One region of the Microbispora sp. CL1-1 genome, then DNA from elsewhere that is predicted to be linked to it. Evidence: riboswitches for the same ligand, from Rfam matches in the RefSeq annotation. Region 1 holds a riboswitch; the other holds the start of a gene.
The links. A riboswitch is a leader RNA that binds a small molecule or an ion and turns the genes downstream of it on or off. The one in region 1 is predicted to bind glycine.

Region 1 (11,548 bases):
CTGATGTGGCTGCTGTGGGCCGTGGGGCTGTTCGCCGCGCTCAACGCGCAGCGGATCGTGACGACCGACGGGCCGGTGTTGTTCCTGCTGACCCTGCCGCTGATCCCGGCCGCGGCCACGGTGGCGATCCTGCGCCACGGGTTGTACGACATCGAGCTGATCGTCAACCGCTCGCTGGTGTACGGGGTGCTCACGCTCGGCGTCGTGCTGGCCTACCTGGGCATCGTCGCGGGGCTGTCCGCGCTGGCGCGGGACCGGCTGTCGGCCGCCCCGCTGATCGCGACCGCGGTTGTCGCTCTCGCCTTCGCGCCCGCCCGTTCGGCCGTGCAGTCCTTGGTGGACCGGGTCATGTACGGCCAGCGCCGCGATCCTGTGGCGGCCGCCGCCCGGGTCGGCCTGCGGCTCGGCGCCGGCCTGGACGGGGTGTTGCGAGCCGTGTGCGAGGCGCTGCGGCTGCCGTACGCCGCGGTCGCCTCCGACGGGCGGCTGGTCGCGACGTACGGCCGGTCACCGCGGCGGCGGCACACGGTGTCGCTGGAGGTGGCCGACGGGCCGCCCGCGGACCTGCTCGTCGGGCTGAGGGCGGGGGAGAGCCGGCTGTCCGGCGCCGACCGGCGCGCCCTGGAACTGCTGGCCGCCCCGGTCGGCCTGGCCCTGCAGGCGGTGCGCCTGTCCGAGCAACTGGGCGAGTCCCGCACGCGCATCGTGGCCGCGCGGGAGGAGGAACGCCGGCGGCTGCGCCGCGATCTGCACGACGGCCTCGGCACCGTGCTCACCGCGGTGACCCTCAAGGCCGACGCGGCCCACAACCTGCGTCACACCGATCCCGAGCGGAGCGCACGGCTCCTGCTCGACCTGCGCGCCGACCTGACCGCCGCGATCGCCGATATCCGCCGGCTCGTCTACAACCTGCGGCCGCCCGCCCTCGACGAGCTCGGACTGCTGGGCGCGCTCCGCCAGCGCGCCCAGGACTCGTGGCGGCACGAGCACGCCGGGTACGTGGTCACGATCGACGCCCCGGACGACCTGCCGCCGCTGCCCGCCGGGGTGGAGGTGGCCGCCTATCGCATCGCCACCGAGGCGGTCACCAACGCGCTGCGCCACGGCGGGGCGACGGCGTGCCGGGTCTCCCTGCGCGCCGACCACGCCGCCCTGCATGTGGAGGTGAGCGACAACGGCTCCGGGGGCGCCGGAGCGTGGCCGCACGGCGTCGGTCTGCGCTCCATGCACGAGCGGGCCGGCGAACTGGGCGGTACGCTCACCGCCGGCCCCACCGACTGCGGCGGCCGCGTCCACGCCCGCCTTCCACTGGAGCAGACATGAGCGCCGGGGAACCGATCAGGATCGTCGTCGTCGACGATCACCCGCTGATGCGGGAAGGCCTGCGTGCCCTGGTGACGTCGCTGCCGGACATCGAGGTGGTGGGCGAGGCCGGCGACGGCGACGCCGCCCGTCGTGAGGTGCAGCTCACGCGCCCCGACGTCGTGGTCATGGACCTGCACATGCCGGGCGTCAACGGGGTGGAGGCCACCAGGGCCATCGTGCGCGCGGTGCCCGCCACCCGGGTGCTCGTGCTCACGATGTTCGAGGACGACGAGTCGGTGTTCGCCGCGATGCGCGCCGGAGCCTTCGGATACCTGGTCAAGGGCGCGAAGCAGGAGGAGATCGTCCGGGCGGTCCGCTCTGTCGCGGCCGGACATGCCGTCTTCGGCCCGAGCGTGGCCCGCCGGATCATCGACTTCTTCGCCGCCGGGGCCTCTCGCGCGCCGGCCCCGGAGCCCTTTCCCGAGCTCACCGCCCGCGAACGGGAGGTCCTCGACATCATCGCGGCCGGCCGGTCCAACGCGGCGATCGCCCGGCATCTGGCCATCAGCGGCAAGACCGTCAGCAACCACATCACCGCCATCTTCGCCAAGCTGGCGGTCGCCGACCGGGCCGAGGCCATCGTCCGCGCCCGCCAGGCCGGTCTCGGCGCCGATCTCGAGCAGGGTGCGAGTCGGGCCGATCCGGGGTAGCCGGTAGAGTGGAACGGCCGACGACCTCGTGCGGGAGAGACCCCTGATCTTCGAAGGGGCGCCGAAGGAGCAAACCTCCCCGGAATCTCTCAGGCATCCGTACCGCACGGACGAGGCGACTCTGAAAAGCAGGCCCGCCGGCCAGGCGGCGCCTCACCGAAGGGGAAAGCCGGGCCCGACGGCCCGGTGAAGCTCTCAGGTCCGATGACAGAGGGGGAGACCGCTACACGACCGCCGCGCCACACCGGGCGCGGGACGGTCGCCGCAGGTCTCGACCCGCCAGGAGGCCCCTGTCATGACCGATCGGTCCACGCTTCGCGATCTTTCCGCTCCGCCCTTCTCCACCCGCCACATCGGCCCCTCCGAGGCCGACCGCGACCGGATGCTGGAGGTCGTCGGCTACGAGTCGGTGGCCGACCTGGTCGCCGTGGCCGTGCCGGAGGCCATCCGCACGCGCGGCCCGCTGAACCTGCCCGAGGCGGTGGGGGAGGCCGAGGCCCTGGCCGAGCTGCGCGCCCTCGCCGGGCGCAACCGGGTGCTGACCCCGATGATCGGCCTCGGCTACTACGACACGATCACGCCGGGCGTCGTCCTGCGCAACGTGCTGGAGAACCCCGGCTGGTACACCGCGTACACGCCCTACCAGCCGGAGATCTCGCAGGGCCGCCTGGAGGCGCTGCTGAACTTCCAGACCGTGATCTCCGACCTCACCGGCCTCGCCGTCGCCGGCGCGTCCCTGCTCGACGAGGCGACGGCCGCGGCCGAGGCGATGACGCTGGCCCGCCGGGCGAGCAAGGTGAAGACCGACGTGTTCGTGGTGGACGCCGACGCGCTGCCGCAGACCAAGGCCGTGCTGGCGACCCGCGCCGAGCCGCTCGGCATCACGCTGGTCGAGTCGGACCTCGCCGGCGAGCTGCCCGAGTGCTTCGGGGTCCTCGTCCAGTATCCGGGCGCGAGCGGCCGGGTGGCGTCCTTCCGCGCGGTCGCCGAGCGGGCGCACGCCCAGGGGGCGCTGCTGGTGGCCGCGGCCGACCTGCTGGCGCTGACCCTGCTGGAGTCCCCGGGCGAGCAGGGCGCCGACATCGCCGTCGGCTCCTCCCAGCGCTTCGGCGTCCCGCTGGGCTACGGCGGCCCCCACGCGGCGTACATGGCCGTACGCGAGGGCCTGCAGCGGCAGATGCCGGGCCGCCTGGTCGGCGTCTCGCTGGACGCCGACGGCCGCACGGCCTACCGCCTGGCCCTGCAGACCCGCGAGCAGCACATCCGGCGCGAGAAGGCCACCAGCAACATCTGCACCGCGCAGGTGCTGCTGGCCGTCATGGCCTCGATGTACGCCGTCTACCACGGCCCGGAGGGCCTGAAGCGCATCGCGCAGCGGGTGCACCGCCACGCGGCCGTCCTCGCCGCCGGGCTGCGCGAGAGCGGCGTGGAGGTCGTGCACGACGAGTTCTTCGACACCGTGCTCGCCCGCGTGCCCGGGCGGGCCGCCGAGGTCGTGGCCGCCGCCGCCGAGCGGGGCGTCAACCTGCGCCTGGTGGACGCCGACCACGTCGGCGTCGCCTGTGACGAGAAGACCACCACGGGCCACCTGCGGGCGGTCTGGGCGGCGTTCGGCGCGTCCGGGCTCGTGGTCGAAGACCTCGACCGGGTGACCTCCGACGCGCTCCCGGCCGGCCTGCAGCGGACCTCCGGCTTCCTCACCCACCCGGTGTTCCACTCCCACCGGTCCGAGACGGCCATGCTGCGCTACCTGCGGCGGCTGCAGGACAAGGACATCGCGCTCGACCGCTCGATGATCCCGCTGGGCTCCTGCACGATGAAGCTCAACGCGACCACCGAGATGGAGCCGGTCACCTGGCCGGAGTTCGCCTCGATCCACCCGTTCGCGCCCGCGGAGCAGGCCGAGGGCTACGCCGAGCTGATCGCGACGCTGGAGGGCTGGCTGGCCGAGGTCACCGGCTACGACCGGGTGTCGATCCAGCCGAACGCGGGCTCCCAGGGCGAGTTCGCCGGGCTGCTGGCGATCAGGTCCTACCACCGCTCCCGGGGCGAGGAGGGCCGCGACGTCTGCCTCATCCCGTCCTCCGCGCACGGCACGAACGCCGCCAGCGCCGTCATGGCGGGCATGCGGGTGGTCGTGGTGGCCTGCGACGCGAACGGCAACGTCGACCTGGCCGACCTCGCCGCCAAAATCGACAAGCACCGTGACGCGCTCGCCGCGATCATGGTGACCTACCCGTCCACCCACGGGGTGTACGAGGAGACGATCGTCGAGATCTGCGAGCGGGTCCACGAGGCCGGCGGGCAGGTCTACGTCGACGGGGCCAACCTCAACGCGCTGGTGGGCCTGGCCAAGCTGGGCGAGTTCGGCGCGGACGTCTCCCACCTCAACCTGCACAAGACCTTCTGCATCCCGCACGGCGGCGGTGGTCCCGGCGTCGGCCCGGTGGCGGTCAAGGCCCACCTCGCCGAGCACCTCCCGGCCCACGTGTCGGCCGCGCCGTACGGCTCGGCGGGCATCCTGCCGATCTCCTGGGCGTACGTCAGGATGATGGGCGGCGACGGGCTGCGCCAGGCCACCGAGCAGGCGATCCTGTCGGCCAACTACCTGGCCCGGCGGCTCGCGCCGCACTACCCGGTGCTTTACACCGGCAGGGACGGCCTGGTCGCCCACGAGTGCATCGTCGACCTGCGCCAGATCACCAAGGAGACCGGCGTCACCGTGGACGACGTGGCCAAGCGGCTGATCGACTACGGCTTCCACGCGCCCACGATGTCGTTCCCCGTCGCCGGGACGCTCATGATCGAGCCGACCGAGAGCGAGGACCTGGCCGAGCTCGACCGCTTCGCCGACGCGATGATCGCCATCCGGGGCGAGATCGCGAAGGTGGCGTCGGGCGAGTTCGACAAGACCGACAACCCGCTGCGCAACGCCCCGCACACGGCCGAGTGCCTCACCGCCGACGAGTGGGCCCACCCCTACTCGCGGGCGGTGGCCGCCTACCCGGTGCCCGGCCTGCGGGACGACAAGTACTGGTCGCCGGTGCGCCGCATCGACCAGGCGTACGGCGACCGCAACCTGGTCTGCTCCTGCCCGCCCCTTGAGGCGTACGAGGACTGATCAGTTGAGCATGTCGGCCCCGCCCGGCGGCCGGTCTCGTTAAGATCGCGGTGATCGTTTCTATCCCCTGCGACCATGCGAGGCCCCCTGTATGACGGCCATCGATTCCGGGCGGCGGTCCGACCGGCTCGACCACGCGCGCCGGCTCGCCGAAAGCGGCGACCTCGACGGCGCGGCCGAGATCTTCGCGGAACTCGCCGCGGACGAGAACGCGCCGGAGCGCGGCGAGGCGGGCGAGGGCCTGTCGGTCGTGGCCGAGCGGATGGCCGAGCGGCTGCTGGAGGACGGCGAGCCCGAGCGGGCCGCCGACGTCCTGCTGGAGGCGCTGTCGATCAGCGCGGTGGCCGACCCCGCGCGCCTGCGGGTGCTGCTCGGCATGGCGCACCTGGAGATGGCGTGCGCGCAGTTCGCCGGGGCCGTGGAGGACAGCCGCCAGGAGGGGGCCGACGCCGGCACCGGCGCGCTCGCGATCGAACTGCTGGCCCGCACGCTGCCGCTGCGGGGCCGCGACGCCGACGCCGAGACCGTCTGGCGCTACGGCCTCGACCATCCCGATCCCGCGCTCGCCGAGCAGGTGCTGCTGCGCCTGGGCCGCGACGTGCGCCCCGCGATGGAGGCCGGCGCGGCCGGGTGACCCCCGTGATCCCCCTGTGACCCCCCGTGGTCGTCCGCTGGTCGTCCTGCCGCGTGTCAGCGCTGGTGGCGGCGGCCGAGGGCGTGAGCGAGGTTGACCGCGATGATCCCGCCCCAGGCCAGGAGCAGGCCCGTCGCGCCGGAGGTCTGCGCCGCGATGGCGGTCAGCGGGATGCCCAGGGCCAGCGAGCCGATGGCCATGCCCACGGCGCCGTCCCTGTGCTTGGACTGGCCGCGAAGCGGCTGGTGGGCGAGCTGGGCCGCCACCTCGTTGCGCACCCGCGCGGCGATCTCCACGTCGAGCTTGTCGAGGAACGAGTCGACCAGGGCGTCCTCGTAGTCCGGCCCGAGGTCGCGGCGGGCCGCCATGACGGCGCGCAGGTCCTCGCGGTTCGAGGGGGCCGCCTGCGGCGGAGGGACGGGGTGCCCGGTTCCGGGCGGCGGTTGGTGCGATGCGATGTCCGGCACCATGACATTCTTGCCTCTTTATCGGATGACTGCCATCCTCCGATCGGAGGGTCGCCTCCTCCTGCTCCTGCCGGACCCGTTACCTTCACCGCATGGAGATCGAGACCCCGCACGGCCGCGCGCTGGCCGAGGTGGACGAGGCCGCCGATCCCCGGCTGCTGCTGGTCCTGACCCACGGGTCCGGGGGAGGCGTGGAGGCCCCCGACCTGCTCGCCGTACGGGACGCGGTGCTGGCGATCGGAGGAAGCGTCGCACGGGTGACCCAGCCGTTCCGGCTGCGCGGCGCGCGGGCGCCGGGGTCGGCGGTCAAGCAGGACGAGGCGTGGCTGTCGATCGTCGCCGCGCTCCGCGAGCGTCACCCTGGCCTGCCGCTCGTGCAGGGCGGGCGGAGCAACGGCGCGCGGGTCGCCTGCCGCACGGCGAGAGCCGCAGGGGCGGAGGCGGTGGTGGCGCTCGCGTTCCCGCTCCACCCTCCGGGCAAGCCGGAACGCTCACGGGCGGACGAGCTGCGGCAGGCGGGGACCCCGGTGCTCGTGGTCAACGGTGACCGGGATCCATTCGGCGTGCCGGACGAGAAGGACGCCGAATGTCTCGTGGTCCTTCCGGGGGAGGGACACGAGTTCAAGAAGGATCCCGCCCGCGTGGGCGAGGTCGTGGCCCGGTGGCTGCTCTCGCGCCGCTCCGCCGCTCCGCTCAGGTGAGCATGGTCTCGCCCGCCTCATGGCCGATCATGGCCAATTTTTGACTGACTAGACACTCTCTTATATTGTCGGATCATGCCTAGACCACGCAGTGAGGACCGGCGTAACGCGATCCTGCGGGCGGCCACCCGCGTCATCGCGTCCCAGGGGCTCGGGGCGGCCACCGCGACGATCGCGAAGGAGGCAGGCGTCTCCAACGGATCGTTGTTCACCTACTTCGACACGAAGGCGAAGCTGCTCAACGAGCTCTTCCTCGCGCTGAAGACGGAGATGAGCGCCGCGGCGACCGCCGATCTCCGGGCCGGGGACGCACCCCGTGAGCAGGTCCGCCACATGTGGACGCAGTGGTGGCGCTGGGCGACGGCCAACCCGGACAAGCGGCGGGCGCTCGCGCAGCTTCAAGTGGCGGACGACATCACCGCCGACACCCATCGGGCGGCGAGCCTGGCCTTCAGCGGCATCGCCGGCCTGCTGGAACGGAGCCGGGCCAACGGGCCGATGCAGGACGTGCCGCTCGGTTTCGTCCTGACCCTGGTGAACGCGATCGCCGAGGCGACGATCGACGAGATGATCCGCGAGCCTGCCGAGGCCGAGGCACGCGGCAGTGTCGCGTTCGAGGCCATCTGGCGGGTGCTGGCCGGCTCCTCCACCGCGCCCACCGCCTGATCCGCGCCCAGTGCCTGATCTCCATCTCCATGATCTCCACAGTGAGGGAGCCGACGTGCCCGACTTCAGCCGCAGCACATCGCCCGCAAGGGCGTGGATCATCACCGGGCCGACGTCCGGAATCGGCAGGCGCACCGCGATCGAGCTCGCCGAGCACGGCTCCGTCGTGCTGGTGGGCCGTGACCCGGGCAAGCTCGCGGAGGTCGAAGCCGAGATCAACGCGCGGCCCGAGGGGCACGCGGTCTCGGTGGTCTGCGACTTCTCCGATATCCCGAGCGTGCGGCGCGCGGCCGCACGGGTCGTCGCGCTCGGTCTTCCGATCGCCGGCCTGCTCAACAACGCGGGCATCATGCCGGCCCGCGCCGACCGGGCCGCACAGGGGTGGGACCTCGCCTTCACGACCAACCACCTCGGACCGTTCGCGCTGACGGAGGCGCTCATTCCGCACCTTCCCGACGGCGCGAACGTCGTGTTCGTCTGCTCGGGCGTCGAGGATCCACAGCGCAAGCCCGCGGTCGCCGCCGGCTTCCGCGGCGGGCGCTACATCTCGGCGCAAGCCAGTGTGCGCGGCCAATGGCGGCCCGGGGGCTCGTCCAAGACCGGCTTCGACGCCTACGCCACCTCCAAGCAGTGCAATCTCGCCACCGTGCTCGCGTTCGCACGTGAGACGCCGCGGCTGCGCTTCAACGCGGTCGAACCGGGCTTCAATCCGGGCACCGGCCTCGGCCGCGACGCCAGCGCCGTGGTCCGGTTGCTGGCGAGGTACGTCGCCGCGCCGCTCGCGCCCCTCATCAAATACTGGAGCACACCGAAGCGTGCCGCTCGGATGATCACCGGGGTGCTGACCGACGGGTCGGATCGGACAGGGGTCTACTACGACGAGAACGGCAAGCCGATGGTGGGCTCCGCGCAGGTCCGTGATCCCGCTTTCGCCGACCGCGTCGTCGCCGAGACCCGCGCGCTGCTCGCCACCATTCCCCTGGACGAGGCACCCACGAATCGGTGATCGCTGACCGCGACCCGGTCGCGGACCACGATTCCGTACCCCATCGGCAGATGCCGCTGCCGGGGGCACGGTCCGCCGGGAAGTCACCCGTCGCACTCGTGGTCCTGCCGGGGGAGGGGCACGAGTTCAAGAAGGATCCCGCCCGCGTGGGCGAGGTCGTGGCCCGGTGGCTGCTCTCGCGCCGCTCCGCCGCTCCGCTCAGGTGAGGGTGGTCTCCGCCCCCGCAGGGGAGACACCCGTCCAGGGCCAGAGCTTCTCCGGGTTGCGTACCGCCCAGATCCGCGTGATCCGGTCGCCCGGCGCGTCGAACGCCGCCACCGTCACTGTGACGCCGTCGAGCCGGGCCACCAGGCCGGGCTGACCGTTGACCGTACGCTCCAGGCATGCCGACCGACTCGTCGAGCGTGATCCGGTCGGCCGGGTCGGCCGGGTCGGCCGTGCCGCCGCCCCGCCCGCCGATCCACTCCGTCCGATCCGGCAGCGGCTCCGGGACCCACTCGCCCACGTAGCTCTCCCGCCGTGCACGCGCCGAGCCGAGCAGGTCGAGGCAGACGCGGCCGGCCACCCTCGTCAGCCACGCGCCGGGCGACGCGATGGCCTCCTGCTCCTGCCGCGACATGGCATACCAGCGGGCGTACGTCTCCTGCACGACGTCTTCGGCGTCGGCCAGGGAACCGAGGAGCCGGTAGGCGAGATTGATGAGCCGACGCCGCTCGCTCATGATCGCGCTCAGGCCCGGCTCGGATGTGGTGGTCATGGCGCCCCGGCTTCTTCGGTCGTGTCTTCCCTCACCAGACCGACGAGACAGCGCGCCCGAATGTGAGACCGGCGCTACGTGAGGCCGATGCGTCACCTCACATTCCCGGCGGCCACGTCGTCTGACTGTCGGGACACCGAGTCCCGGGCCTCACACCCGGTGAGATCGAGAAGGGAAACACGCCATGCCCACGCACGCGACGACGAAGCCAGGCAACCTCATGCTCCTGCGTGCCGCGACCACCGTGCAGACCGTGGTCGTCTTCGTCCAGGCGATCACCGCGGGACTGCTGCTGTCCGCGCGCGGCCATGGGGCACCGCACAGCGCCGGGGCGTACACGCTGTTCGGCGTGACGGTGCTGCATCTGATCGTCGCGATCGTGACGTGGCGGCGGGGCGGCGGCGGCTCGCCCGGGCCCGCCCTGTACGCCGCCGGGTTCCTGGTGCTCACGCTCGCGCAGGTGGCGCTGGGCATCGCACACGTGAAGATCGTGCACATCCCGCTGGGCGTCCTGATGTTCGGCCTGAGCGTCCTGCAGCTCGTCTGGATCTGGTCCGGGGGCCGCGCTACAGGCGCCGGTGCCGTTCGAGCGTGAGCAATGGCGCGGGATCGGGCGGCGCCGGGCCGGTGCGGCGCCCCCGTGACGATCACGGGGTGACCATGTGGTGGGTACGAATGACTACTCCACCGGTCGCCCGCGTCGTCCTCGCGGGTGGGAGCGAGGGCATCGGCCGCTCCCACTCCGCGTCGGCCGCGTCTCCCCGGTCTCCCACGCCGATCACGGTGCGGGTGGAACGCCGATCACCTCGGCGTCCGGGAACGCGACCTTCAGGCCGCGCTGATGGCCATGTCGGTGGGGCGGTGCGGGGCGATGACGCCGCCGTCGGGCAGCAGCTCGCCGGTGTCCTCGAACAGCACGACGCCGTTGCAGAGCAGGCTCCAGCCTTGCTCGGGGTGACAGGCTATCGTGCGGGCGGCTTCTCGGTCCTTCGCGTCCGCGCTGGGACAGGCCGGTTCATGAGGGCACATCGCCGGGGCTCCGTGTCTTTATCGTTCGCTCGGTTTTGTCTTCCTGGCGTCCGTGGGGTATGACGCACACCACACTGGACTACACCAGTTTGCGGCTCGGCCGCATCCGTACGACATAGCCCGTTCGGAGCATTTCCGCCGGTCGGGCAGGGGACCCGGCCACCCCCCGAGCAGGCTCGCGCGCACTGATGTGACCTACTACACAAGAATGCCCCAATGCAGGCAACGGTCCGGCCTCGACACGCCGACGGCCGGATAACCGAGGTATCACAAATTCCGGACATCTCGCGCGGCTGATGCGGACAGTCCGAAAGCGACAGGTCTCAGCCGCCGAGGCCGGCGATCAGCGCGTCGAGGCCGTGCTCGAAATCGCGCTCGCCCTCGGCGGTGCGCGCGTCGCGCACCTCGGCGTCCGGGTCGGCCCATCCCGACTGCTGGACCTCCACCGCCACGCTGCCGAAGACGTACGCCCGCAGCGCGCGGACCGCCCCGGCAGGGTCGCCCGCCCCCGCCTCGCGCAGCTGCTCGGTCTGCTCCGTGATCGCGATGAGGGCCGACCCCTTCGGCGGCTTGGTCAGCGCCAGCGACAGCACGCCCGGGTGTTCCAGCAGTGCGGCACGGCTCGCGCGGGCCCAGGCTCGCGCCCTGTCCTGCCAGGTGGCGGCGGTGGCCGGATCGACCTCCACGGTCGTCACGTGCTCGGCGAGGGCGTCCATCAGCGCCTCCTTGCCCCGCGGCAGGTGGTGGTAGATCGCCATGGCCTCCACCTGGAGGGCGTCGCCGAGCCGGCGCATGGTAAGCCGGCGCAGGCCCTGGCCGTCGGCGATGTGCAGCGCGGCGTCGATGATCCGCTCGCGGGACAGGGGGACGGGTGGTCGCTTGGCAGGCACGGCGATCATGCTGCCACATGCGTCCTTACTTCGTAAAGGGCGGCACACCCTGCGGTGCGGGTCCCGGCGGAGAGCGCGTACGCTACCGATTGCGACGCGAGTTCGATTGCGCACATCCGATTGCGCGAGTCCGATACCGAAGGGGCTGACGATGGCGTTTTTCCGTCCGCGGGTGAGCCGGGAGGCGGAGGTCCGCTACCACGCGGATCTGGAGATCCGGAAGGACTTCGACCAGGTGCTGGAGAAGGTCCGGGTGGCGCAG
Region 2 (11,548 bases), on a different contig from region 1:
CTGCGCGGCTTCGCGGGCACCCGCGTCGTCATCGCCCACCGACTGAGCACCGTGCGGGACGCCGACTGGGGCGGCCGTGGCCGCACTAGCTCCTGCGGCCCTGGGCGACGGCGGTAGCTCCGGTGATGCGACACCGGTGACCTCGGCAGCCAGGCAGCTCCGGTGGTGCGGCACCGGGGCTCAGGTCGCTCACGTGGCCACCGATGGCAGCCAGCGGTCTCCGCCCGCGCCCGGTGGCTCTCGGTGGCGTCCCTACCCGCCTGGCCCGTAGATCCACGGCCCCGCACTGCGCCTCGTGGGTCCACGGCCCGCTCGATCCCGTACCTGCCGATGCAGGGCTCGCTCGATCAAGGCCCTGGCCGTTCACACCCGGTCCATTCAGGCCGCGTTCATTCAGGCCCGGTCGATTCGGGTCCTGTCCGGTTTCGGGCCACTTCCGGAAGGCGCCGCCCCGGCGTCCCGTCCGCGCTCAGGTCTGTTGAGGCACGTCGAAAGGCCCTCCGTTGCGCTCTTCTCACGTTCTCGTGCTCACCAGCGAGGACGACCCGCACGCCGAGCGGGTCGGCGGTCTACTCGCCCGGCGCGGCGCGCGCGTCAGCGTCTTCGACCCCGGCGACTTCCCCGTCTCCGCGAAGCTGGACCTCGGCTACGGCACCGACCTCGGCACCCGCCGCATCCTGCGCCGCGACAAGGAGACGATCGACCTCGACACGGTGTCCGCCGTGTGGTGGCGCCGGCCGACTCCCCCGCGGGCGCACCCCGAGATCGCCGATCCTGCGGTCGCCGCCCACACCGTGCAGGAGTGCAAGAGCCTGCTCGGCGACCTGTGGGAGCAGTTGCCGTGCCGTCAAGTGCCCGCCCGCGAGTCGGTCTTCCGCCGGTCCGGCCAGAAGTCCTCCCAGCTCGCGCTCGCCGCGGAGCTCGGGTTCGCGATCCCGGAGACACTGATCACCACGGACGCCGAGTCGTTCCTCGACTTCCACGACCGGCACGACGGCCGGATCATCACGAAGGCCTTCCACGTCCCGCTCGTGGAGGGCGTCGCGGGCGGCCTCACCGCGACGCGCCTCACCGAGCCGGTGTCGCCCCGCGACCTCGCGTACGCCGACGGCCTGCGGTTCTGCCCCGTGATCGTGCAGGAGATGGTGCCGAAGCGCGTCGAGCTGCGCGTCACCATCGTCGGGCGACGGATCTTCGCCGCCGAGATCCACTCGCAGGCGTCCAACCGGTCGAGCCTCGACTGGCGCTACTACGACACCAGGACCACGCCGCATCGGCCGCACCGGTTGCAGGAGGAGATCGCCGACCGGTGCCTCGCGCTTATGGACCGCCTCGGCCTGCTGTACGGCGCCGTCGACCTGATCGTCACACCGGACGACCGTCACGTCTTCCTTGAGGTCAACCCCAACGCCCAGTGGCTGTGGGTCGAGAACATGACCGGCCTGCCGATCAGCGAGGCCCTCTGCGACCTCCTGCTCGAACCGGCCTGACATCCCCGCCGCCGACCAGCCCGACAGATCCCGCTCGGAGGGAGCGGGATCGACCGCGCCCCGAGGAGCCCGACATGCCGCACAGTGCCGACCACAACACCGACCACAGCACCGACCGCAGTGCCGACCGCAGCACCGCCGATCGCGCCGCCCCGAGTGCCGCCGTCGGTGCCCCGCTTGGTGCCGCCGTTGATGCCACCGAATCTCCGGCCGGCAGTGCCGCCCACCGCGCCACCCAGAGTGCCGCCGTCGTTGCCGCCGTTGGTGCCACCGAGACTCCTGTCGGCAGTGCCGCCCACCGCGCCGCCCAGAGTGGTGTCCACCGTGGTGTTGTTCCTTCTGCCCGTCTGCTGACCGATGTCCTGGCGTACCTGCGCCGGATCTGTGATCGGGAACCCGCCGAGGCCAGGCTCCTGCTGGGCGGCCTGCGGGCGGAGCACGAAGGCGTGCCGATGCGCCTGGTGTGGCAGCGCGACCACCCCGGCGGCAGATGTCACTACGACATGCTGCTCCCGGTGGGCGACGGCACGGTCTCGATCGCCTTCGCTCCCGACCTCGCGCTGCCCTGGCCGCTGCGGGGCAGCCGCAACTCCGGCGAGCAGGTCGTCGTGCGGGTCAACGGCATGGAGGTCGCCATGGAGCAGGCCATGGCGGTGCTGGACGAGCTGTGGAGCGACGCCTCACTCGCCAGCAGACTGGTCGACGCCGCCCTGGTCGCGCAGGAGCTGGCCGGCGACCCGGCAGACCTGTCCGCCGCCGAGTTGCAGGACGCTCTCGACGCCTTCCGGCGGGCCCGGGGGCTGCTCACGGTCGAGGCCACCCAGGAGTGGATGGCCGAACGCGGCCTCGACCACGCCGGCCTGGAGGACGTCGTGGCCCAGGAGGCGGGGATCGCCCGGCTTCGTCGCCGGGTCGCCGGTGACCGCGCCGAAAGTCTTTTCGCCGCCGCCCCTCGCTCCTACGACCGGTTGTGCGTGGTGTTCCTGCGGTATCCCCGTGTGGAGGCCGCCCGGGCCGCCGCCGACCGGCTGCGGGACGGCGGACCAGGCTCCCTCGCCTCCGCCGCCGAGACGCTCGACCACGGCGCGGACGCCCGGCTGCGCCGCCTGTTCCGCGCCGAGCTCGGCCCGGAGGCGGCGGACGCCGCACCGGGCGACGTCCTCGGCCCGTACGGACCCGACCCCGTGGTCGTCCAGGTCGTGGAGGTCAGACCCGCTACCTTCGACGACGCCACCCGGCAAGGGATCGAGCAGCGGCTCTTCGACGACTGGCTGGCCGGGCGGCGGCGCGAGGCCCGCGTGGAGTGGGTGTGGGGCGACGCCCGGCGCACCGAGGCCGTCAACCAGGCCCTGCGGGCCCCCGCGGCGGAAGACGGCCTCACGGCGGCCCGCTGAGCGCGATATTCGCGCCTCCCCGGGCCCGATTCCCCCTCCCCGGGCCCGATTCCCCCTCCCCGGGCTCGATTCACGCCAGCCCGGGCGCGGCACCGTACGCGCGCCGATCATCCGGCTAATCGACGCCACTCACGCACACCGCCTCCGGGGACGGCCGACGAGCAGCAGCATCTGCAACCGCTTTCATTTGGGTTATCGGCGTATCGGAGCATCCGGAGCCGGCATTGGCCCGGGCGGAGCGGTGTTTATGGGCCCCCGGGCAGCCGACATAGAAACGGCATATATTTTGACGCACGCCGCCGGAGAGGGATATGGTCAAATAGCGATCACAGCCGCGTCGTCGGCGCGTTCACGCTGCTTTCGTGCGAGGGGAACCGTGTTATACGCCGTGCTCGGAACGTTCCTGGCCATGAAGCCCTCAGGGGATGTCATCGCCGGACTCGCCCCGAGGCACCGGCAGCTGCTCGCGTTGTTCCTGCTCAATCCGAATATCGCGGTCCACCGGGACCGGCTCATCGATCTGTTGTGGAATGGCCGTCCCACTAAATCGGCGGCGCGGAATCTTACCACCTACATCGCGCAGATGCGGCAACGTCTGTCGCCCCGCGACCCCCACCTTTCTCCACTGCACACCGTGGAGGGCGGCTACCTTCTTTCCGTGCCACCGGCATCCGTGGATGCTGAAGTATTCAACCAATTTGCGGCACAGGGCAGAATCGCTCGTGAGAATTGCGATTACCACAATGCGGCGCGGATGTTCGAGAACGCGCTGAGCCTGTGGCGCGGCGACGCCCTGCTCGCCATGAGGCATGTGGACGCGCTCTCCGCGTGGGCCGACCGGCTCGACGAGGAGCGGCGCGCGGTGACCGAGGACCTCTTCGACGTCAGGCTGGCGCTCGGGCACCATCACGAGATCGTCGGCGGCCTGGCCCAATGGGCGAGGCGCCACCCGCTGCGCGAACGGCCGCACCGGCAGCTCATGCTGGCGCTGCACCGGTCGGGCCGCACCCACGACGCCTCGGCGTCCTACCAGCGGCTGCGCCGCACCCTGGTCGACCGCCTCGGCACCGAGCCGTCCCCCGACACCCAGGCCCTCCACCAGCGGATCCTCACCGGCGACGACCTCCCGTCCACCCATGTGCGGCTCCGCGCGGCGCATCGGCCGCCGTGCGACTCCAGCCACTGACCCGTACGGGATGGCACGGCCGGGAAGTGACAGGGGAAATCAGGTGATCCGGCCGGTTACGGGGATGGCGGCGACCCACTAGGCTTGCAGCACACCGGTGATCCCGTGCGGGAGAGCGTCCTGGCATCCGGTCAGGGCCCCTGAAGGAGCAAGCCCTCCCCGCGAACCTCTCAAGGCAAAGGACCGTGCGGGCCAGGTGACCTCTGGAAAGAAGGCCGTCAGGCCTCGCCGAAGGTGAAAGTCCGGCAAAGATCGGACGAAGCTCTCAGGCGCCGATGACAGAGGGGGAGGATGCCCGATAGTCAAACGCAGCATCCGTCCTTCCGAGGTGCGCATGTCCCGATCCACCCCGCTCCGCGGGGTCCACGAAAGTCTGGGCGCGACCCTGACCGACTTCGCGGGCTGGCAGATGCCCCTGCGCTACGGCAGCGAGTCGGCCGAGCACAACGCGGTGCGCACGGCCGCGGGCCTGTTCGACCTGTCCCACATGGGGGAGATCTTCGTCGTCGGCCCGCAGGCGGGCGAGGCGCTCGACCACGCGCTCGTGGGGCACCTCAGCGTCCTCGCGCCCGGCCGCGCCCGTTACACGATGATCGTGAACGAGACCGGCGGCATCCTCGACGACCTCATCGTCTACCGCCTCGACGAGGACCAGTACATGGTCGTCGCCAACGCCTCCAACTACGCCCTCGTCGCCCGTGAGCTCGCCGAACGCGTCCGGGGCTACGCGCAGGTGACCGACAGGTCGGACGAGTACGCGCTGGTCGCCGTGCAGGGCCCGCGCAGCGCCGAGATCCTGGCCGCGCTGACCGACGCCGACCTCGACGAGCTGAAGTACTACGCCATCGTCGCCGGCATCGTCGCGGGCGCGCCCGCCCTGATCGCCCGCACCGGATACACCGGCGAGGACGGCTTCGAACTCTTCGTGCTGAACGAGCACGCCGTGCCGCTGTGGAACGCCCTCGCCGAGGCGGGCAGAGACGCCGGGCTCGTCCCCGCCGGGCTGTCGGCCCGCGACACCCTGCGTCTGGAAGCCGGCATGCCGCTCTACGGCAACGAGCTGAGCGCGGCGATCACGCCGTTCGACGCGGGCCTCGGCCGGGTCGTCCGCTTCGACAAGCCGGGCGACTTCGTGGGCAAGGCCGCCCTTGAGCGGGCGGCGGAGTACGGCACCAGGCGGCGCCTGGTCGGGCTGGTGGCGCGCGGCAGGCGCGTGCCCCGCCACGGCTACTCCGTCACCCGGGAGGGGGCCGTCGTCGGCGAGGTGACCAGCGGCGCTCCGTCGCAGTCCCTCGGCCGCCCGATCGCCATGGCGTACGTGGACGAGGGCGCCCTGGAGAAGGGTGGCCTGGCCGTGGACATCCGGGGCAGCCAAGAACCGGTCGACGTCGTCGATCTGCCTTTCTACAGGAGGAGCAAGTGAGCACCATTCCGGACGACCTGAGCTACACCAAGGAACACGAGTGGGTGGCCGGGCTTGAGGACGGCCGCACCGTGACGGTGGGCATCACGGCGTACGCGGCCGAGCAGCTCGGCGACGTGGTTTACGTGGAGGTGCACTCCGAGGTCGGCGCGACCATCGCGGCCGGCGACGCGGTCGGCGAGGTGGAGTCCACCAAGTCCGTGAGCGACATCTTCGCGCCGGTCGGCGGCGAGATCGTCGAGATCAACTCCGCCGTCGTGGACAACCCCTCGCTGGTCAACTCCGACCCGTACGGCGAGGGCTGGCTGTTCCGCGTGCGCGTGGAGGAGGAGCCCGACGACCTGCTGTCGGCCGCGGAGTACGCCGCGCTGACCTCCGGCGAGTCCTGACAGACGGTGCGAAGGGCGACGGTCAATGGCGATCAGCGTCTTCGACCTGTTCAAGGTGGGCATCGGACCGTCCAGTTCGCACACGGGCGGTCCGATGGCGGCGGCGCACAGGTTCGCCCGCGGGCTGCACCAGGACGGGCTGCTGGAGAAGGTGACCCGGATCGAGGCGATCCTGTACGGCTCGCTCGGGCTGACCGGCAAGGGCCACGGCAGCGACAAGGCGGTCCTGCTCGGCCTGTCCGGCGACAAGCCCGAACTGGTCGACGTCGACACCGTCGACGAACGGCTGGCGGCGATGCGGGCGAGCGGCACGGTCACGGTGTACGGCGTGCACGAGATCCCGTTCGTGGTCGGCGAGGATCTCGTCTTCGAGCGCAAACTGTCGCTGCCCCACCACCCGAACGGCATGCGGTTCACGGCGTACGCCGACGACACCGTGCTGCGCGAGAAGGTGTACTACTCGGTCGGCGGCGGCTTCGTGGTGGACGAGAACGCCACCGGCGCCGACCGGATCAAGCCCGACGACACGGTGCTGCCGTACGCCTTCACGACCGCGCACGAACTGCTCGCGCACTGCGCCGACACGGGCCTGTCGATCTCCGGCGTGATGATGGAGAACGAGAAGGCCTTCGGCCGTACGGAGGAGGAGATCCGCTCCAGCCTGCTGCATCTGTGGGCGGTGATGGCCGAGTGCGTACGGCGCGGCACCAGCCGCGAGGGCGTCCTGCCGGGCGGCCTCAAGGTGCGCCGACGGGCCCACCAGCTCCATCGGCGGCTGCAGAGCGAGGCCGACGGCGCCGACCCGCTGCGGGCGATGGACTGGGTCACGCTGTTCGCGCTGGCCGTCAACGAGGAGAACGCGGCGGGCGGCCGGATCGTCACCGCGCCGACCAACGGCGCCGCCGGCATCGTGCCGGCCGTTCTGTCCTACTACATGCGCTTCCTTCCAGGGGCCGACGAGGACGGCGTCATCCGCTTCCTGCTCACCGCGGGCGCGATCGGCGTGCTGTTCAAGGAGAACGCCTCCATCTCCGGCGCGGAGGTGGGCTGCCAGGGTGAGGTCGGCTCGGCCTGCTCGATGGCGGCGGCGGGCCTCACCGAGGCGCTCGGCGGGACGCCGGAGCAGGTCGAGAACGCCGCCGAGATCGGCATCGAGCACAACCTCGGCCTGACCTGCGACCCGATCGGCGGGCTCGTCCAGATCCCGTGCATCGAGCGCAACGCCGTCGCCTCGATCAAGGCCATCGCCGCCGCCCGCATCGCGCTGCGCGGCGACGGCCGCCACTTCGTGTCGCTCGACAAGGCGATCAAGACGATGCGCGACACCGGCAGGGACATGCTCGACAAATACAAGGAGACCTCGCGCGGCGGCCTCGCCGTCAACGTCATCGAGTGCTGATCCCCGCGTCCCCGCCCCCGCCGGGCACGGCGGCGGGGACGGGTGCGGTGCCGGAGGTGGCGCTGAGCACGCCGCCGTCCGTGAGGGCCCGCGCGGTGACGTCTCGAATGTGACGCATGTGCCGCTCGCCAATATCGTGGTGACTTCCCGGCGAGGAGGAGGGCCGTCACGTGAGGTGGCGCGAGGCGCTGCGCCCGCATCGGGCGTTCCTGGTCGTGCTGGCGGCGGGCGTCGCACTGCGCGCGCTCGCCGTGCTCGGCTACCGGCCCGCGCTGTGGTTCTGGGCCGACTCCTTCGCTTACCTCAGCTCGGCGCTCGACCTGCGGCCGCTGCCCTCACGGCCGTCCGGCTACTCGCTGTTCCTGGCGGCGCTGAGCCCGCTGGGCAGCGTCACCGCCGTCGTGATCGTCCAGCATCTGCTCGGTCTCGGCATGGCCGTGTGCGTGTACGCGCTGCTGCGCCGCCGCACCCGGCTGCCCGGCTGGGGCGCGGCGCTGGCGGCGGCGCCGGTGCTTCTCGACGTCCACCAGATCCAGCTCGAACACCTCGTCATGGCGGACCTGCCGTTCACCGCGCTGGTCGTGGCCGCCGTGACGATCCTGCTGTGGCGTCCCCGCCCGGGCGGGTGGGCCGTCGTCGCGGCGCTGCTGCTGCTCGGGTTCGCCACGGTCACCCGCACCCTCGGGCTGCCCCTGATCGCGCTGGCGCTGCTGCCGGTGGTGCTCGCCGGACGATGGAAGGCCGCGCTCGCCGGGCTCGCCGCCGCGTCCGCCGTGCTCGGCGGCTATGCCGTCTGGTTCCACGACACCCACGGGTCGTACGGGCTGGGCGGCAACAGCACGTGGCTGTGGTCGCGCACGATGACCTTCGCCGACTGCTCGGTGATGGAGCCGCCGAAGGAGCTGGCGGTGCTGTGCCCGTCGGGGCCCCGGCTGGCCGCGCCCGCCTACATCTGGGACGCCGACTCGCCCATCCAGCGGGTGAAGAAGGACAAGGACCGGCTGGCGAGCGAGTTCGCCTCGCTGGCGATCCGCAGCCAGCCCCTCGACTTCCTCATGACCGGGCTGCACGACGCCATGTGGGCGTTCGAATGGGACCGGAAGGTCTACCCCTCCCCCGGGCCGCAGAGCGCGTACGTCTTCCCCGCCTCGGTGAAGCCGTTCACGTCCAAGGTGGCCTCCGCCGGCCGTACGGCGGGCGAGCTGACCACCGCCTACCAGGGAAGCTCCGGGGACACCAAGGTAGTGGAGCCGTTCGCGGGCCTGCTGCGCGCCTATCAGGAGCAGGGCTTCCTGCGGGGGCCGCTGCTGGCGGTGATCCTGCTGGCCGGGCTCGCCGGGCTGGTCGCCCGGCGGTGGACGGCGCTGCTGCCCTGGACCGCGGCGGCGGCCCTGCTCCTGCTGCCGCCCCTGATCGCCGCCTTCGACCACCGCTATGTGGTGCCGGTCGTGCCGCTCGCCTGCCTGGCCGCCGGGCTTGCCATCGGCACGGGCGCGACGCCCGCGCCGTGGCGCAGGCAGGGCCGGTCAGCGGCGGCGGACGTGCAGGCGAACGACCGCAAGCGCGTCGTCGCGGCCGACCGCGCGGCGAACGCGTGAGACCGCCGACTCGTCCAGCCGCCTGATCACCTGCCGCAGGTCGGCCGACCGCCGGAGCGACACCGTCACCCGCACCCTGCCGTCGCGCACGAGCCTGACCGAGATGCGGCCGATCCCGTCGATCCCCTTCAACGCCACGCCGAGCATGGCGATGCCGGCGCCGGTGCGGGTGCCGACCCGGCCCCAGCCGAGCGCCATGAAGAGCCAGCGGGTCGCGACCAGGGCGAGCACCATCGCCGCCCCGGCCACCAGGGGCAGCGCCCACGGCTTCCCGTCGACGACGCTCCCGTCGGCCACGCTCGCGTCGATCAGGGTCACGCCGGGCCGCCGGCGTACGGCGGTCAGCAGGCCGAAGCCTCCCGCGACGAGCGCGACGCCCACCAGCAGGAGCCCGATGCGGTTCCCCCATCGCGGACGCATGTCAGCCCCCTCTCCTGCGCAGCCGTACGACCACCTCGTGGCGGGACCGGACGCCGAGGCCCGACAGCCGGTCGCCGACCGCCGCGCCGACCTCGCGGAGCAGGGCGCCGGTCGTGTCGGCGTCGGCCACCACGGCGACCTCGATCCGCCTGCGGAGGATGTGGACGTCGGCCCGCCGTACGTGCTCGACCTCGCGGGCCGAGGCGGCGAGCGTACGGCGCAGCCCGGAGCGGGTCAGGCCCATCGCGAGCAGCGGGTCCGAGCAGGCCAGGGGCATGAGCCGGGGACGGCCGGGAACGAGCGCGAGGGCCACCAGCCCCAGACCGCAGACGATCATGCCGGCCCCGGCGGCGGGAACGGCGGGGTCCGACGTCGTGAGGTTCATCAGCCGGGGCGGCAGCCGCCAGTCGAGGGACATGCCGAGCATGACGGCGACGACCACGGCGGTGCACACCCAGCCGAGCAGGGCGATCACGGTGGCGACCACGACGGCGGCCGGGGTCCGGCCCGGCAGGAGGAGGCGCGTGGCGCTCCGGCCCGCCGCGGCGCGTCCGCCGCCGGTGTCGCTTCCCGCGCCCCTGACGCCGTCGCCGTCGCCGCCGCCCGCGCTCTCGGCGCCTCCGGAGCCGTATCCGAAGCCGTATCCGAAGCCTTGTCCGGCGTCGTCGGAGCCTTCGGCGTCGCCGTCGGCGCTCCTCGCCGACGAACCCGCCAGGATTCCCTGCACGACGCTCATCAGCCGTTCACCCTTCCCGCTCACCGTGCCGGGCCCGCCCGGTAGTCACCTCACCATGGGTACACGGAGCACCGGCGGGACGGGCGGGTCACCCGCGGCCTTGCGCGATCATGAACGCTCCACGGCGGAGATTTTGCCCGGGCACGGTTAACGTGAACGGCGCTCATGTATTTCCCGGCGGTGCCGTATTAGGCTGCGCCCATGGACGACCGACAGCGCCTCGACCAGGCGACGGCCCACCTTGAGCCGCCCTTCGCGGTCCTCGACATGGACGCGCTCCGGTCGAACGCGGCCTCCATGGTGCGCCGCGCCCGGGGCAAGCCGATCCGGGTGGCCAGCAAGTCGATCCGCTGCCGGGCCGTGCTCGAACGCATCCTGGGCATGGACGGCGTCTCGGGCATCATGGCCTTCACGCTGCCCGAGGCGCTGTGGCTGGTCTCCACCGGCCTGCGGGACGTGCTCGTGGCCTATCCCACGGCCGACAGGACCGCGCTGCGCGCCCTGGGGACGGACGAAATCGCCGCGCGGGAGATCACCGTCGTGATCGACTCGCCCGAGCACCTCGACCTCATCGAGAGCCTGCGCCTCCCCCACCGGATCCGGGTGTGCCTGGACATCGACGCCGGGTTCGTGGCCTTCGGCGGCGCGTTCCGTGCGGGCGCGCTGCGGTCGCCGATCCGCGAGCCCGAGCAGGCCGCCGAGATCGCCGCGCACATCGTCAAGCGCCCCGGGGTGCGGCTGACCGGGCTCATGGCGTACGAGGCCCAGATCGCCGGGGTGGGCGACGACGTTCCGGGGCCGTACGGCCGCGCGGTGCGGTGGATGCAGGAGCGGTCGCGCCGCGAGCTGGTCGTGCGGCGCGGCCGGATCGTGCAGGCCGTACGCCAGGTCACCGACCTGGAGTTCGTCAACGGCGGCGGGACGGGAAGCATCGAGAAGACCGCCGCCGAGCGGGCGATCACCGAGGTCGCGGCGGGCTCGGGGTTCTTCCATCCCCGGCTGTTCGACTTCTATCGGGGCTTCACCGGCCGTCCGGCGGCGCTGTTCGCCCTGCCGGTCGTGCGCAAGCCGGCTCCGGACGTCGCGACCGTGCTCGGCGGGGGCTACCCCGCCTCCGGGTCCCCCGGGCCCACCCGGCTGCCCCAGCCGTACCTGCCGGCGGGGCTTCGCTATCACCCGGACGAGGGGGCGGGTGAGGTGCAGACGCCGCTACTGGGCGAGGCCGCCGCCGACCTCCGTCTGGGCGACCGCGTCTGGTTCCGCCACGCGAAGGCCGGGGAGCTGTGCGAACGCTTCGCCGGTCTGCACCTGGTCGAGGGCGATCGGGTGACCGAGGAGGTCCCGACCTATCGCGGCGAGGGCAAAACCTTCCTCTGACCGCCGGTCTCGATGGTTCCGGACACGGCCGGGGAACGCGAACGCCGCCGTGAACCCGTCACGGCGGCGTGGCCACGCGGCGTCTCAGCGGTCCGCCGTGGGCCGGCGGCCCAGCGGCGTTTCAGCGAGATCGGCG

Region 2: it holds a riboswitch for glycine, as region 1 does, so the genes downstream of both, gcvT (glycine cleavage system aminomethyltransferase GcvT) here and gcvP (aminomethyl-transferring glycine dehydrogenase) in region 1, are expected to answer to the same signal.

Annotation. Positions count from the first base shown of each region.
Region 1 is NZ_JAATEK010000006.1:237,650-249,197, forward strand. Features, by position in the region: gene HCK04_RS10525 (sensor histidine kinase) at 1-1,323, shown strand, start outside; gene HCK04_RS10530 (response regulator transcription factor) at 1,320-2,015, shown strand; glycine riboswitch at 2,037-2,130, shown strand; gene gcvP (aminomethyl-transferring glycine dehydrogenase) at 2,311-5,136, shown strand; gene HCK04_RS10540 (hypothetical protein) at 5,228-5,770, shown strand; gene HCK04_RS10545 (hypothetical protein) at 5,827-6,240, opposite strand; gene HCK04_RS10550 (alpha/beta family hydrolase) at 6,330-6,938, shown strand; gene HCK04_RS10555 (TetR/AcrR family transcriptional regulator) at 7,014-7,604, shown strand; gene HCK04_RS10560 (SDR family NAD(P)-dependent oxidoreductase) at 7,660-8,610, shown strand; gene HCK04_RS10565 (hypothetical protein) at 8,607-8,816, shown strand; gene HCK04_RS42145 (hypothetical protein) at 8,809-8,958, opposite strand; gene HCK04_RS43490 (hypothetical protein) at 8,994-9,119, shown strand; partial or broken gene HCK04_RS42150 (sigma factor) at 9,194-9,367, opposite strand; gene HCK04_RS10575 (hypothetical protein) at 9,552-9,962, shown strand; gene HCK04_RS10580 (DUF5999 family protein) at 10,196-10,396, opposite strand; gene HCK04_RS10585 (TetR/AcrR family transcriptional regulator C-terminal domain-containing protein) at 10,720-11,295, opposite strand; gene HCK04_RS10590 (hypothetical protein) at 11,438-11,548, shown strand, end outside.
Region 2 is NZ_JAATEK010000007.1:32,588-44,135, forward strand. Features, by position in the region: gene HCK04_RS11020 (peptidase domain-containing ABC transporter) at 1-117, shown strand, start outside; gene HCK04_RS11025 (MvdC/MvdD family ATP grasp protein) at 525-1,490, shown strand; gene HCK04_RS11030 (TIGR04500 family putative peptide maturation system protein) at 1,565-2,884, shown strand; gene HCK04_RS11035 (AfsR/SARP family transcriptional regulator) at 3,468-4,070, shown strand; glycine riboswitch at 4,169-4,266, shown strand; gene gcvT (glycine cleavage system aminomethyltransferase GcvT) at 4,405-5,493, shown strand; gene gcvH (glycine cleavage system protein GcvH) at 5,490-5,882, shown strand; gene HCK04_RS11050 (L-serine ammonia-lyase) at 5,908-7,281, shown strand; gene HCK04_RS43500 (hypothetical protein) at 7,268-7,399, opposite strand; gene HCK04_RS11055 (hypothetical protein) at 7,452-8,879, shown strand; gene HCK04_RS11060 (hypothetical protein) at 8,808-9,299, opposite strand; gene HCK04_RS11065 (DUF6286 domain-containing protein) at 9,301-10,035, opposite strand; gene HCK04_RS11070 (amino acid deaminase/aldolase) at 10,237-11,412, shown strand; gene HCK04_RS11075 (DUF3618 domain-containing protein) at 11,534-11,548, opposite strand, start outside.